4 regions of the Photobacterium sp. GB-1 genome follow, and region 2 is predicted to be linked to each of the others. Evidence: predicted binding sites of a transcription regulator. Region 2 holds the regulator's gene; each other region holds the start of a gene.
The links. The regulator PurR, encoded in region 2, represses purine synthesis genes. The targets are predictions, from matches to a motif close to TNANGNAAACGTTTNCNTNA.
Positions count from the first base shown of each region.

Region 1: a site for PurR is predicted at 1,749-1,768, ahead of C9J45_RS02880 (phosphoribosylaminoimidazolesuccinocarboxamide synthase). Genes of this name have one in related genera too.
Region 3: a site for PurR is predicted at 1,361-1,380, ahead of C9J45_RS17650 (NCS2 family permease). Genes of this name have one in related genera too.
Region 4: a site for PurR is predicted at 1,518-1,537, ahead of folD (bifunctional methylenetetrahydrofolate dehydrogenase/methenyltetrahydrofolate cyclohydrolase FolD). Genes of this name have one in related genera too.

Region 1 covers NZ_PYOB01000002.1:45,906-49,339, forward strand. The annotation lists gene C9J45_RS02870 (DUF445 domain-containing protein) at 1-689, shown strand, start outside; gene C9J45_RS02875 (metal-dependent hydrolase) at 926-1,690, shown strand; gene C9J45_RS02880 (phosphoribosylaminoimidazolesuccinocarboxamide synthase) at 1,889-2,992, shown strand; gene torE (trimethylamine N-oxide reductase system protein TorE) at 3,421-3,434, shown strand, end outside.
Region 2 covers NZ_PYOB01000014.1:40,693-44,126, reverse strand. The annotation lists gene C9J45_RS13915 (TfoX/Sxy family DNA transformation protein) at 426-1,016, opposite strand; cyclic di-GMP riboswitch class I at 1,151-1,241, opposite strand; gene purR (HTH-type transcriptional repressor PurR) at 1,440-2,444, opposite strand; gene C9J45_RS13905 (heme ABC transporter ATP-binding protein) at 2,850-3,434, opposite strand, start outside.
Region 3 covers NZ_PYOB01000023.1:52,609-56,042, reverse strand. The annotation lists gene C9J45_RS17650 (NCS2 family permease) at 1-1,299, opposite strand, end outside; gene C9J45_RS17645 (serine dehydratase subunit alpha family protein) at 1,781-3,076, shown strand; gene C9J45_RS21575 (hypothetical protein) at 3,114-3,251, opposite strand; gene C9J45_RS17640 (amino acid permease) at 3,370-3,434, shown strand, end outside.
Region 4 covers NZ_PYOB01000005.1:180,440-183,873, reverse strand. The annotation lists gene tig (trigger factor) at 1-765, opposite strand, end outside; tRNA gene C9J45_RS07995 (tRNA-Arg) at 1,234-1,310, opposite strand; gene folD (bifunctional methylenetetrahydrofolate dehydrogenase/methenyltetrahydrofolate cyclohydrolase FolD) at 1,607-2,464, shown strand; gene galU (UTP--glucose-1-phosphate uridylyltransferase GalU) at 2,619-3,434, opposite strand, start outside.

The DNA.
Region 1 (3,434 bases), on a different contig from region 2:
CCAACCTTATTTCACTTATCTTGCTAGCTGTTGGTTACCTTACTAACCAGCAAGTCATCCTTTATTGTGGCTTATTCGCATTTTCTGGCGCATTAACAAACTGGCTTGCTATTCATATGCTATTTGAAAAGGTGCCCGGACTCTACGGCTCAGGTGTTATTCCTGCTCGTTTTGAAGAATTTAAAACAGCCATTAAAAATCTCATGATGGAGCAATTCTTTACTCAAGAAAACATTAGCCGCTTTCTTAATAAAGAAATGACAAGCTCAACCAATTTAAACTTGCAGCCTGTGATCCAAAAAATTGATTTTGCGCCAGCTTACGATTCGTTACTTGATGTGATTATGAATTCACAATTTGGTGGCATGCTAACCATGATGGGTGGCGTAGAAGCACTCCAACCACTACGCGAACCTTTCATTGAAAAAATGCAGGATTCTGTTAACGAAATTAGCCAACAAGATGACTTTAAAGCAGCACTTAAAGATCAACTAGCTAAGCCTGAATCACTCAATGATATCGAAGAGACGATTGAAGAAATTATCGATCAGCGCCTGAATGAATTAACCCCAAAAATGGTCAAAGAAATGGTGCAAAAGATGATCAGTGAACACTTAGGCTGGTTAGTCGTTTGGGGCGGTGTCTTTGGTGGTGTGATCGGTATTATCTCAGCATTTATCGCTGCATAACTTTTTCTCTCCCTGTGAATTAGCGCCTTAGTTAAGTTACTCCAACTTTACTAAGGCTTTTTTATCTCTTTCTCTCACCATCAACGCCCTAACACACTTAACAGATAAATACTCCGTTTCGTTGTTTATTTATCCGAACAAACATAAAGTACATGCTAGAATTGTGATATTGGTTGAAATTTATGACCATATAATGATAAACACAACTGTATATAAACCCAGTTGGAACTTTCTTCTTGGCAAACTTTTCTACTCACTTTAGTGTTGCTGCCGTTGCTAGTGGTTTAACGGCCACCGCCTTCTTATCGGCTGATCATATTTCGCCTTCGGCGGCAATTTGGATGACATTTCTTGGCACTATTGGTGGCCTATTACCTGACATAGATTCAGATCATTCAACATCGATGAAAGCCTTGTTTAATATCTTGGCTGGTTTTTGCTGCTTCATTTTAATTAGTCATATTTATACTCAAGTGACGATGCTTGAGTTACTACTCTATAGCGCAGCACTGTTTATTACTATCCGCTATATGGGAAAAGCGGTTTTTGAACGCCGTACTGTCCACCGTGGTTGCTGCCATTCAATTGCGTTTGTTCTGCTCATTGCCCTATGTTGCGTTCATGTAAGCTCTATCATTGGACATACCGCCGAAACCAGCTGGCTAGCAGGTAGCTTTGTTCTTTTTGGTGGTTTTGTTCACTTGTTGTTAGATGAAATTTATAGTGTTGATCTTTCCAACCAACGTCTAAAAAAGTCATTTGGAACAGCATTAAAACCCTTTTCCGTTAGGAACCCTCTCATTAGCTTGGCGCAAATAGTGGCAATTGTTTTACTTTTTGCGACCGCACCGTCTTATCATAAGACATTGCATATTTTAACCAATTGGCACCACTTTCGGTTTAGTCCCGTATGGCTAAACTGGACTGATATTCAAGTATGGGTAACCCACTTCATCCATCAAACACCACAAAAATTAAGCAGTATCCACCAGCTATTTTAAACATAGCCAAGGCGATAAACATTCCAATGTCTATCGCCTTTTTTGTTTTAATCAAACCAAAGGCAAACGTTTGCTATTTTACTGGCAGTGACTTACTTAACCTTGTATTATGCGATTACGATGATTGATAACGATGTGATTTTATTCATGTCATTATCCTTCTGCATTTCTGCGTAATCTTTGAATAGGACTTTCACGATGAGCCTTGCCGATCAAGTTTTAGCTGTTAATGATGATCTCCCTATCCGTACTGATAAACCCGTTCATAGCGGTAAGGTACGCTCTGTTTACTGGCTTACAGAAGCTGACAGTCAACGTTTGATTAAAGAAAAAGGCTATAACGTTCAACCCGACGCACCGCTCGCTATTATGGTGATCAGCGACCGTATTTCTGCTTTTGATTGTATCTGGCACGGTGAAGGAGGGCTTAAAGGAGTCCCAGGGAAAGGTGCTGCGTTAAATGCGATATCTAATCACTGGTTTCAATTATTTAAAGATAATGGATTAGCGGATAGCCATATCCTTGATATCCCCCACCCTTTTGTTTGGATTGTACAAAAAGCAAAACCTGTGATGGTTGAAGCTATTTGTCGCCAATACATTACCGGTTCAATGTGGCGTGCATACAGCAAAGGTGAACGTCATTTCTGCGGTATAGAATTACCTGAAGGGCTAGAAAAAGATCAAAAGCTCCCTGAACTACTCATGACACCATCAACCAAAGGGATTCTAAAAGGCATTCCGAATGTTCCTGAAGCAGATGATGTCAATGTCACTCGTGATGATCTCGTCAATAATTTCGCTGCATTCAACTTCCGCAATACTGATGACATTACCCAGTATGAAAAGTTATTGGCAGAAGGATTTAATGTTATCAGTAATGCACTCGCAAATATTGATCAAATCTTTGTTGATACCAAATTTGAGTTTGGCTATGTAACAGATGCTAGTGGTAACGAAAAACTCATTTATATGGATGAGGTGGGAACACCCGATTCTTCTCGTATCTGGGATGGCGCAGCTTACCGCGACGGTCAAATCGTCGAAAACTCAAAAGAAGATTTTCGCCAAGTACTACTTAACACTTTTCCAGAGCCCGATATTTTATTAAATAAAGATCGCATGGAAGAACGCTTTGCTCTTGCTCGTGACAACGAGTTACCACAAGAAGTACTCATGCAAATATCGCGTGTTTATACGGGTATTGCCGAAAAAATCACCGGAAAAAAGATCACATTAAGCAAAAACCCTAAAGCTGAAATTATTAATATTTTACGTAATCACTACCAGCTTATTGATTAAAGCTTAAGCGCTGTAATTATCAATAAAAAATAGGCATTCATATAATGCCTATTTTTTCATCAGTAATGTTATTCATGCTATTCATATTTTAAGCAGCAATTAATTGCTATAACACAATTACACCTACACATTCAAATAACGATTAATACAACTTTACTTTTATTTTATTACAATCAAACAACCAATAATACAATCACGAATAATCCCCCCTCCTTTAAATTAAAACATACTGTCATAAATTTTAACTTTTCTACTTATTATGTCTTTTATTGTTACAGTATAGGGTCAAAATCAAAAAACACTGTAAAACATAGGGTTAACTCTAAAGTATTAATTGAACTGCATGTAGTGGTTAATTTATGATCGCAATATAAATAGATTTAATAAAAATATTTATAACTACTCATTTTTACAAATTAGGAGGTTGTATGAGCAGTGCGAC
Region 2 (3,434 bases):
CTTATACGATCTTAGTCAGTAGCAGTAGTAAACATGTAGACCTTAACAACAGACATTGTATTTCATTTAATGATAAATATTTCTTTTTCTTCAATTGGTTGGTGAAAAAATCAGCAGGAGATAAGACAGTTTAAAGCGCCACGTTATTTATTAGTGAGAAGATGGGTTATTGGTCGTATTAGCAAATAATTAGGCATGGAATATAAATAAAGATAATTATCATTTATATAAATCAAGGAGTGCAAAACGGAGGGAATTAATTTAATGGCAAAAGTTTGTTATTATGCAATTAAACCAAATAAATATTGAATTTTATAAAGGAAGATAAGGATAATACGGAAATTATTTTTGAAAGGTATACTTAGAAATAAAAGAATGGGGCTCTTTTATTCCTAAGTATTTTATATTTAAGACAACTTATATTTTTAAGATAAGGCAGATAATAGTTCATTTCGACGTTGCTCAGGAATAACTGACCAATGTTGACCGCTAATTGCGCCTTCCAATGCCCAAAGCAATTCAATACTCAATGGACTTGTTTGTGATTCTTGAAGTGCTTTATATGCGCCAAGAGAGCCCACTGCTAGAAGTTGTTCAATAGTGTTTATGCCTGCTTTTTTCAGCATTCTTTCATTTGATAATCGTAGATTAGGTAAATCTTTAATTCGGTCAGGTACGCAACTCTCCTTTTCTTGCTTGTCTTTTTCTGCTGCATCCAGTGAATACCTACCTTGAGCTACAATCTTTGTGGGTTCATCCCACCATTGATCGGGTATTGCATAGTGCTTGGTTACAACAGGGAAGCCACGTTTTTTATAAACATAGGGTTCCAAGCCAGCTTGTTTGAATTCCTTTTCAGTTTCAGCATTTGCACGTAAGTGAAGTTTATCGTTCACAACTAATGCAAACATTGTATCACCAGAAAAAATGCCAAAACCGCCAAACATCGACCGTGATTTTATTGAACCAAAATGGTCAAATAATTTTAATGAATCTTTTAATATTGGTTTATCCATGCTTCTACTCGGTGAAAAAATATGAGTGTCACCTAAACATTAAGAGCGAGGAAATAGATTAATTAATCTACACATTGATACTGTCAATATATTGTTAAGTTTGTGTCATAATATTGTCGGTTCAATAATAATCCTTCGGTAACCCCGCTACCTTGAATTATTAACATAATTTTTAGGCCGGTGGTTTTGCGTCTTAATCTTTCAATTAATTTGCCAGTTCGTGACTATATAAAGTTATATTAAATAATACTTTTAATATTAAATCTAAGCTCTCAAAAATGTGATATTGGTTCAGGTATTTGTTCTTAGCTTATTTTAATAAGCTTTATAATTATAAATACTCATGATTGTTTTTTATAAGTAAAAAAAAAGCCAACAAGGTTAACTTATCGGCTTTTCCTTAACATAGAAAGATAAATTTTATTAGTTGAGATCTTTAACCGATTTTCTCTCAACAAGTTTAGGCGTCATTTCAAAGGTTTGACGCTCATGATTCTTGTCTTTCACACGCTCTAGCAAGATTTCGATGGCCTTTTTACCTAAACGACGTTTAGGCTGGTGGATAGTTGTTAGCGGTGGCGCAAAGTAGGGCGCAAGGTCAATGTTATCGTAGCCAATGATTGAGATATCATCAGGAACACGCAGACCTGCCTGTTCAAAGGTACTGATCAGAGCCATGGCCATAATGTCGTTAAAGCAGAAGATAGCAGTAGGGCGATCTTCCATTGCGATAAACTTATGAGCAGCTTCAACGGCTGACTCACACTCAAAGTCACCGTCAAGTAGCCAATTAGCATTAACAGTGAGATCTGCTTCTTTCATCGCTTTACGGAAGCCCTTTAGGCGCTCTTGACAAGTAGACTTATCAACTTGTCCAGATAAACAGCCAATTTTCTTATGGCCATTTTCAATAAGGTGCTTAGTCGCAATATAACCGCCGTTTTCAGCGTTATCTAGAATATTATCAGTATGTGGGCTTTCTGGGCCCCAGTCCATGATAACCATAGGAAGATCATTTTTACGCTCAAGTAAATCGAGCAACATTTGATCCAGATCGCTGCACATAACCAATAGGCCATCAACACGCTTTTCAGAAAGCATACGTAAGTAATCACGTTGTTTTTCTAAGTTACCTTCGGTGTTACATAAGATCAGCGTGTAGCCTGCACCATAACAATATTCTTCAACACCATGCACAACTTCGGCAAAAAATGGGTTAGTCGATTTAGTGACTAACATGCCGATAGTACGTGTTGTATTACATTTTAAGCTTCGCGCTACTGCACTTGGGGCGTAGTTAAGTTCATCTACTGCAGCCAAAACTTTTTGTTGCGTTGCTTCTGCAACAAAGCGTGTTTTATTAATCACGTGCGACACTGTAGTAGTTGATACACCTGCCATACGTGCAACGTCTTTAATGGTTGCCATATTTATTCTTCTTATCATGGTCAGATTAGGATCTGACAAAGGTTTTTGATACCAAATTGATTAATTACGTAGTCTATGGCTTACGAGTTCACTCGCAGAGATGAAGATCCTTTAGTTATTAGCTACTTAATTATTCAATTTGATACCGAATTATAGGGTGTTGCAATTATCATGGATCATAAACAACTAAAGCCGCAGTAAAATGCGGCATTAGAAGATAGAAACTATTTTTACACTAATTACACATGTAATCGCTTGCGATCACATTTTACTGTGTGTTTTGCGTTGTGCAATCTTTCTATTCAACTTGATTGAATTAATTGATCATTAACCGTAAAAACTCGATGTTTGTCATGCTAATAGCTTCAATTTATTGTGTATATCTAGTCATTAATAGATAAAACGTTAAAAAACAGAATGATTGGCTGATAAAAGATAAGGAAAATCACCACTTGGATGAGTATGAACACTGACAGGCCAACCATATAAGGTATCTATTACTTCAGGAGTAAGAACTTGTGTTGGCGTTCCGTCGGCTTTTATTTCTCCTTCGTTAAGGAAAATCATCCGATCAGTGTATTGGGCTGCAAGGTTTAAATCGTGCAATACCACAATTACAGCGGCGCCTTGTATAGCCATATTTTGGGCAATTTGTAAGGTGTGGTGCTGGTGGGCGAGATCGAGTGCTGAGGTGGGTTCATCTAACATCAAGATACATTTATCACCGGCTTTACTGAGTTGTGTTAAAACCCGGGCAAGGTGTACACGCTGTTTTTCACCCCCCGATAAGGTGGGGTAGAGACGTTTAGCTAAATTGTTAATATCAACGTATTGCATGCTTGATGCTGTTGCATCTTTCAGTTCAGGCGAAGTGAGCTGCAATGGAATTGCGCCTAGCTCGACAACTTCTTTCGCGGTAAAGGCAAACGATAATGCGCTATGTTGTGGAAGAACACCTAAGTGACATGCCAATTCTTCCCGAGCCCAATT
Region 3 (3,434 bases), on a different contig from region 2:
CTTTTTCACTTCACCAGAAACTAATCGACCGATAACTAATGCAGTAAAACCAAGCATAATACCAGTAACAATATTACTTGTTAGAACAATGAAAACAGCACACAGTAAGCCAGATAATGCATCAACAGAATCTTCCATATCTAACTTGCTAACATTACTTAGCATTAATAGGCCAACATACATCAGTGCAGGCGCTGTCGCATAGGAAGGGACTAAGTAGCTTAATGGTGCAAGAAACAACATGAAGATGAACAGTACACCTACCGTAGTTGCTGTTAAGCCTGTTTTACCACCAGCAGCTGTACCTGCCGCAGATTCAATGTATACCGCAGCAGGAGAACCACCAACTAGGCCTGCAAAAATGCTACTAACAGAATCAGACGTTAATGCCTTACCACCATTGATAATATGACCACGTTGGTTAAGTAAATTCGCCTGTCCTGCTACTGCACGAATCGTACCTGTTGCATCAAAAATTGCCGTCATCACAAGTGCTAATACTGTAGGCAAAATAACTGGGTTTAGGGCACCCATAATGTCCATTGTACCTAATAAGGATTCGCCATCATGACCAAATGTCGGCATTGCAAAGAAACCGTGGTACGTCACTTTCGGATCAAAGATAAGACCAATGATAGAAATGGCAATAATCACTAATAAAATGCCACCAGGAACACGGCGCTTTTCTAATCCTAAAATAGCCGCCAAGCCTAAAATAGACATGAAGACTGGAAACGCGGTGAAATCACCAAAAGCAACGGGTAAGCCTTCAGCTGGGTTTTTGATCACTAGCCCAACGCCATTCGCTGCAATCAAAAGTAAAAATAATCCAATACCAATCCCAGTACCATGAGCAATACCATTGGGCATATTTTTCATGATCCAAGTACGCACACCCGTTACCGTTATTAATGTAAAGACAACCCCCATTAAGAATACGGCACCTAAGGCAACAGGCACACTCACGTCTTGCCCTAGTACTAAGCTAAATGCAGTAAATGCGGTAAGTGAAATAGCACAACCAATGGCCATCGGTAAACGCGCCCATAACCCCATAAGTAATGAACCAAATGCAGCCACTAAACAGGTTGCGATAAAAACCGCACCTTGATTAAAACCCGCAGCACCCAACATGCTAGGCACCACAATCACGGAATACACCATGGCTAGAAATGTGGTTAAACCCGCAATTATTTCCTGTTTGACATTACTGCCGCGAGCTGTAATTTCAAAATAGCTATCTAGTTTACTCTTAGGTTCTAAATGAGAAGGGCGTTGATGTGTGCTATCAGCAGACATGGTAAATTCCTATTTGATCAAAAAAGCGATATTTTTCAGCAAATCTAATGTATTGCCAAATTAACGCAAACGTTTCCGTTTCTATTCAAAATAAAAGGCTGATGCTAGCACCAACCTTCATTCTATGACGACGTGATCATACCTATAAATAGCCTCAATTCGCTAGTGTTAAATCAATTTTCCAGTTGAAATACTCTGCATTTTATCTCCACTACCTAAATGGACTTATCATTTAGATAAAAACATAACCTCTAAAAATGTGATAAACACAACAGAACATTCAACAATAAATAAAATAATAGAATATTTTTCTATTTTATCTTTAATTTTCATTTAAATAGGAAATTTATTTCTTCGTTATCGAGCGTATATTTGCAGCGATTAAAATACCCATGAAGTTAAAGAGGATATTAAAAAAATAAAGCCTCCTCTCTTCGTTGTCGGTTTATTTTCCTCCGGTTGGAACATTAAGGTAGTAGTTATGAAAACCCATCTTTGGCCTGCATTTATTAACGTGATCAAACGTGATGTTGTTCCTGCTTTAGGCTGCACAGAGCCTGTGTCTGTGGCACTTGCAGCTGCTATTGCGATGGAACAACTTCCACTTCATGAACGCAATATCACCCATATTGATGTGCGTGTTTCTCCTAACTTGATGAAAAATGGCATCGGCGTCATGGTACCCGGTACGGGAATGGCAGGTTTAGCTATTGCATCAACTTTAGGTGCACTGGCTGGCAATAGCCAAGCGAAATTAGAAGTATTAAAGGACATTACGCCAGATAACGTTAAACAAGCTAAAGCATTATTAGATGCCAATAAAGTCACGGTTAACGTCGCTGATGTCACTAATATTCTTTATGCCAAGGTAAGTATTTATAACCAAGCTCATTGTGCGACAGTGACTATCGCAGATAGCCATACTCAAGTGATCAGTATTGAACTTGATGGTGTTACAGTTTTCGAAACGTCACCTAACGAGCAAAAGGTCATTGAAATATCGAACTCACCTTTTAGTGATGCTGGCGTTCAAGATATTTTTGATTTCGCGACCAATGCGCCTATTACTGATATTCAATTTATCGAACAAGCTTATGAGCTCAATAACGCATTATCTTGTGAAGGGCTAAAGGGCCAATATGGATTAGAAATTGGCGCGACATTTCAACGTAACATTGATCGCGGTTTATTATCAGGCGGTCTACTCACCGATGTATTACTCCGCACGGCTGCCGCTTCTGATGCGCGTATGGGAGGAGCTATGAAACCGGCGATGAGTAATTCAGGCTCTGGTAACCAAGGTATTGCCGCCACCATGCCTGTAGTGGTCGTTGCCGATTTTGTAAATGCTGATAATGAGCATTTGATCCGCGCCTTAATACTTTCTCATTTAATGGCAATTTATATTAAAAGCTATCAAAACAAGCTGTCTGCATTATGCGGCGCAACAACTGCGTCAATGGGGGCGGTATCTGGTATTACATGGTTATTGGGCGGAAATGTGGAGCAAATCAGTGCAGCGATTTGCAGTATGATCGGAGATATCACCGGTATTATTTGTGACGGCGCAAAAGCCAGCTGTGCGATGAAAGTCTCTTCTGCTGCCGGATCTGCTGTTAAATCTGCCTTAATGGCATTAGATGGTATTCGAGTAACGGGCAATGAAGGCATTGTCGCTGATGATGTCGATACGACTATTCGTAATTTATCTGCATTAGCAAATGGCGCTATGACCCATACTGATATTCAGATCCTTGATATTATGATTAACAAATAATGTTCTAACACATGTGATTAATAAATAATCGACAAGACTAAACCAGAGCTATTTTGCTCTGGTTTCCTATTTTTAATCGCTTAAATGCCTTTTCTTTTTTCCTCTTTAAAAGAGCATTCTGTCCTCTTCTGTCATCGCTAAAAGTAAAACAATCATTAAAAGCACCTAATTGCATCTTTTATACTCCTATAGTTTATATATTATAACTTTTAGTTATTTAGTAACTATACGACTAGATCCATAATCCAGCTATTCGCTGTCAGCATAACAATGATAATAAGCTGGAATATATAATGAAACCTACTACAGAAACCGCCCTTTCAAACACCAGTGTCCCCCTATACCAACAGGCAAACAT
Region 4 (3,434 bases), on a different contig from region 2:
CTTAGCAACGAACTCTTCAGTTAGTTCAGGAAGCTCTTGTGCTTCAACTTTGTGAAGTTTAATAGCGAATGCTGCAGCTTTACCTTTTAGGTTTTCAGCGTGGTATTCTTCAGGGAACGTTACTTCAACAGTAAACTCTTCACCCGCTTTTTTACCTACAACGCCTTCTTCGAAACCAGGGATCATACGACCTTGGCCCATAGCAAGTGCGAAACCTTCAGCTTTACCGCCCTCGAACTCTTCACCGTCGATAGTACCAACGAAGTCGATAGTTACACGGCTGTTTGCATCAGCGGCTGCATCTACTTCAGTCCACGTAGCTTGTTGCTTACGTAGAGTATCAAGCATTGTATCAACGTCAGCTTCAGTTACTTCAACAACTGGCTTCTCAACAACAACTTTATCTAGACCTTGAAGTGCGATCTCAGGGAATACTTCGAAAGTCGCTTTGAATACTAGGTCTTTACCTTCAGCAACTTCTACTGGAGTAAATGTTGGCGCGCCTGCTGGATTGATTTTCTCTTTAACGATAGCTTCGATAAAGTGACGGTGCATTACTTCACCTAGGATGTCTTGACGTACTGATGCGCCAAACATTTTAGCAACCATCTTAATTGGTGCTTTACCAGGGCGGAAACCGTCGAAACGACGAGTTTTAGCAATTTTCTTTAGTTCAGCTGTTACTGCATCTTCGATGTTTGCAGCAGGAACTGTGATTGTTAGTTGGCGTTCTAGGCCTTCAGTGGTTTCAACGGTAACTTGCATTATATTTAACCTCAAAACTTACTCAGCTTTCTGAGTGATGTTGCCGAACAGCCATTTACTGACGGTGGCATCCTTTTCGTGTTACGGCTCGAAAACCATAACGCCTCAATTCTTTTACTTTATTTCTAAACTGTCAGATATGCTCATCCAACTTAGAAATTAAAGCGCGTTATTATAACGACACACTTAGGTGGCGTCGAGGTGAGATAGACTAAACTGCTATCTAGCTCTACAACTGAAACACAAGATAGGGTCTATAACGAACATTTCAAGGGGTAAGGAGAAAATAATCATAGATCTCTGCGTTTTTTGGGTTCAAATGTTGGAAAAACAGTCGAATTAACGCAAATATGACGTAACAGAGAAAGCATTTTTTAGCCGTTATAAGACTAACTACAGAGTGATTTTTGTATTAAAAAAGCTTAGAAATGAATTAGATTTTGGATCTTATATATAAAGAAGAGAGAATGGCACGCCCTGCAGGATTCGAACCTGCGACCACATCCTTAGAAGGGACGTGCTCTATCCAGCTGAGCTAAGGGCGCATCATTGTGTAACATGGCGTTACGAGGCAGGATTATACGTTGCTAATCATTTAGGTCAATACGTTTACTTTAAATTTCATGATTTAAACCGCCAAGCGATTAAAGTTAAAGCAATCTGTTTTATTTTCAGTTTTTTTAGTGCAATTGTAGATACCTATTCCCTTCAACGATAAACACTTAAGATTGTTCGCCATTATTAAACAAACAAAAAGCAAACGTTTGCGTTATAGCTAAAGTAATCATTTTCTGACACAATAATAGCGTCCACATGCTTAGCCTATATAAAAAGGATTACCATGACCGCCCAAATTATTGATGGGAAATTAATATCCCAAACAGTTCGACAGGAAGTTGCCGCTAGAGTGAAAGCTCGTAAAGATGCTGGTCTTCGTGCACCCGGCTTAGCTGTTGTGCTCGTAGGTCAAGATCCTGCTTCTCAAATTTATGTTGGTAGTAAGCGAAAAGCCTGTGAAGAAGTCGGCTTTGTCTCTAAATCATTCGATCTACCACCAACAGCCTCAGAAGAAGAATTATTACTTCTTATTGACGAATTAAATCTCGATCCAACGATTGATGGCATTTTAGTCCAACTTCCATTACCAGCTGGTATGGATAGCACACGAATTTTAGAGCGTATTGATCCTGAAAAAGATGTTGATGGCTTCCATCCATACAATGTCGGACGCTTAAGTCAACGTATCCCAAAACTACGCTCTTGTACCCCTAAAGGTATTATGACCCTCTTAGAACGTTACAATATTCCGGTACGAGGGAAAGAAGCGATTATTGTTGGCGCTTCTAATATTGTAGGTCGCCCGATGACACTCGAATTATTATTAGCAGGGGCTACAACAACAACTTGTCACCGTTTTACTCAAGATCTTGAGAGCCATGTTCGTCGTGCAGATATCCTTGTCGTCGCTGTAGGTAAACCTAACTTTATTCCTGGCGCTTGGATTAAAGAAGGGGCTACCGTCATTGATGTGGGTATTAACCGATTAGATAATGGTAAATTATGTGGTGATGTTGAATTTGATATTGCCAACCAAAGAGCAAAACATATCACTCCAGTCCCTGGTGGTGTCGGCCCAATGACAGTCGCAACATTAATAGAAAATACTATGTTAGCTTGCGAGCAGTTTCATGGCGAATAATTGGTAATAAAAGAGTGATACCTATTGCTCTTTTATTCTCCAAAACAATGCTATTTTAAATTAGCACTCCTCTTCTTATTAACAAATAGAATAAATAAAAAAAGCGATGGAACACCATCGCTTTTTCTTTTGATTATACAATTTATGGCGTCGACTATAAGCTTTTAGCTAGTTGTTTGACATACGCTGTAAATTCTTCACCAAATTGATTATGGCGCAAACCGTACTCAACAAACGCTTTCATGTAACCAATTTTACTACCACAATCATGGCTTACGCCTGACATATGAAATGCATTCACTTGTTGAGATTGCATTAGCATATCGATAGCATCGGTCAATTGAATTTCATCACCCGCGCCAACAGGCGTACGGGCTAATAATGCCCAAATTTCAGCTGGAAGTATGTAACGACCGACAATAGCTAAATTAGAAGGCGCGTCTTCAACTGAAGGCTTCTCAACAACCTTTGTCATCGGTGCTGATTCGCCAGCATGTAATTCCACACCATTAATATCCGCAACACCATAGTTTGACACTTCAGACATAGGAACAGGTTCAACCATCACCTGACTCACTTTAGTCTCGTTAAACATTTTCACCATGGCAGCCATATTATCGCAACGTAAATCGCTCGCAACATCATCCAAAATTACGTCAGGTAAAACAACTGCAAAAGGCGCATCACCAACAAGGGGATGTGCACACAATACTGCATGACCCAAACCTTTAGCTTGACCTTGACGTACATGCATAATGGTCACATCAGGTGGACAAATCGCTTGTACTTCTTCAAGTAGCTGACGTTTTACTCGCGCTTCTAATGTCGCTTCTAATTCAAAAGAGGTATCAAAGTGGTTCTCAATCGAATTTTTTGAAGAATGCGTCACTAAAATAATTTCTTTAATTCCTGCTGCAACACACTCATTCACTACATGCTGAATAAGCGGTTTATCAACAATTGGAAGCAT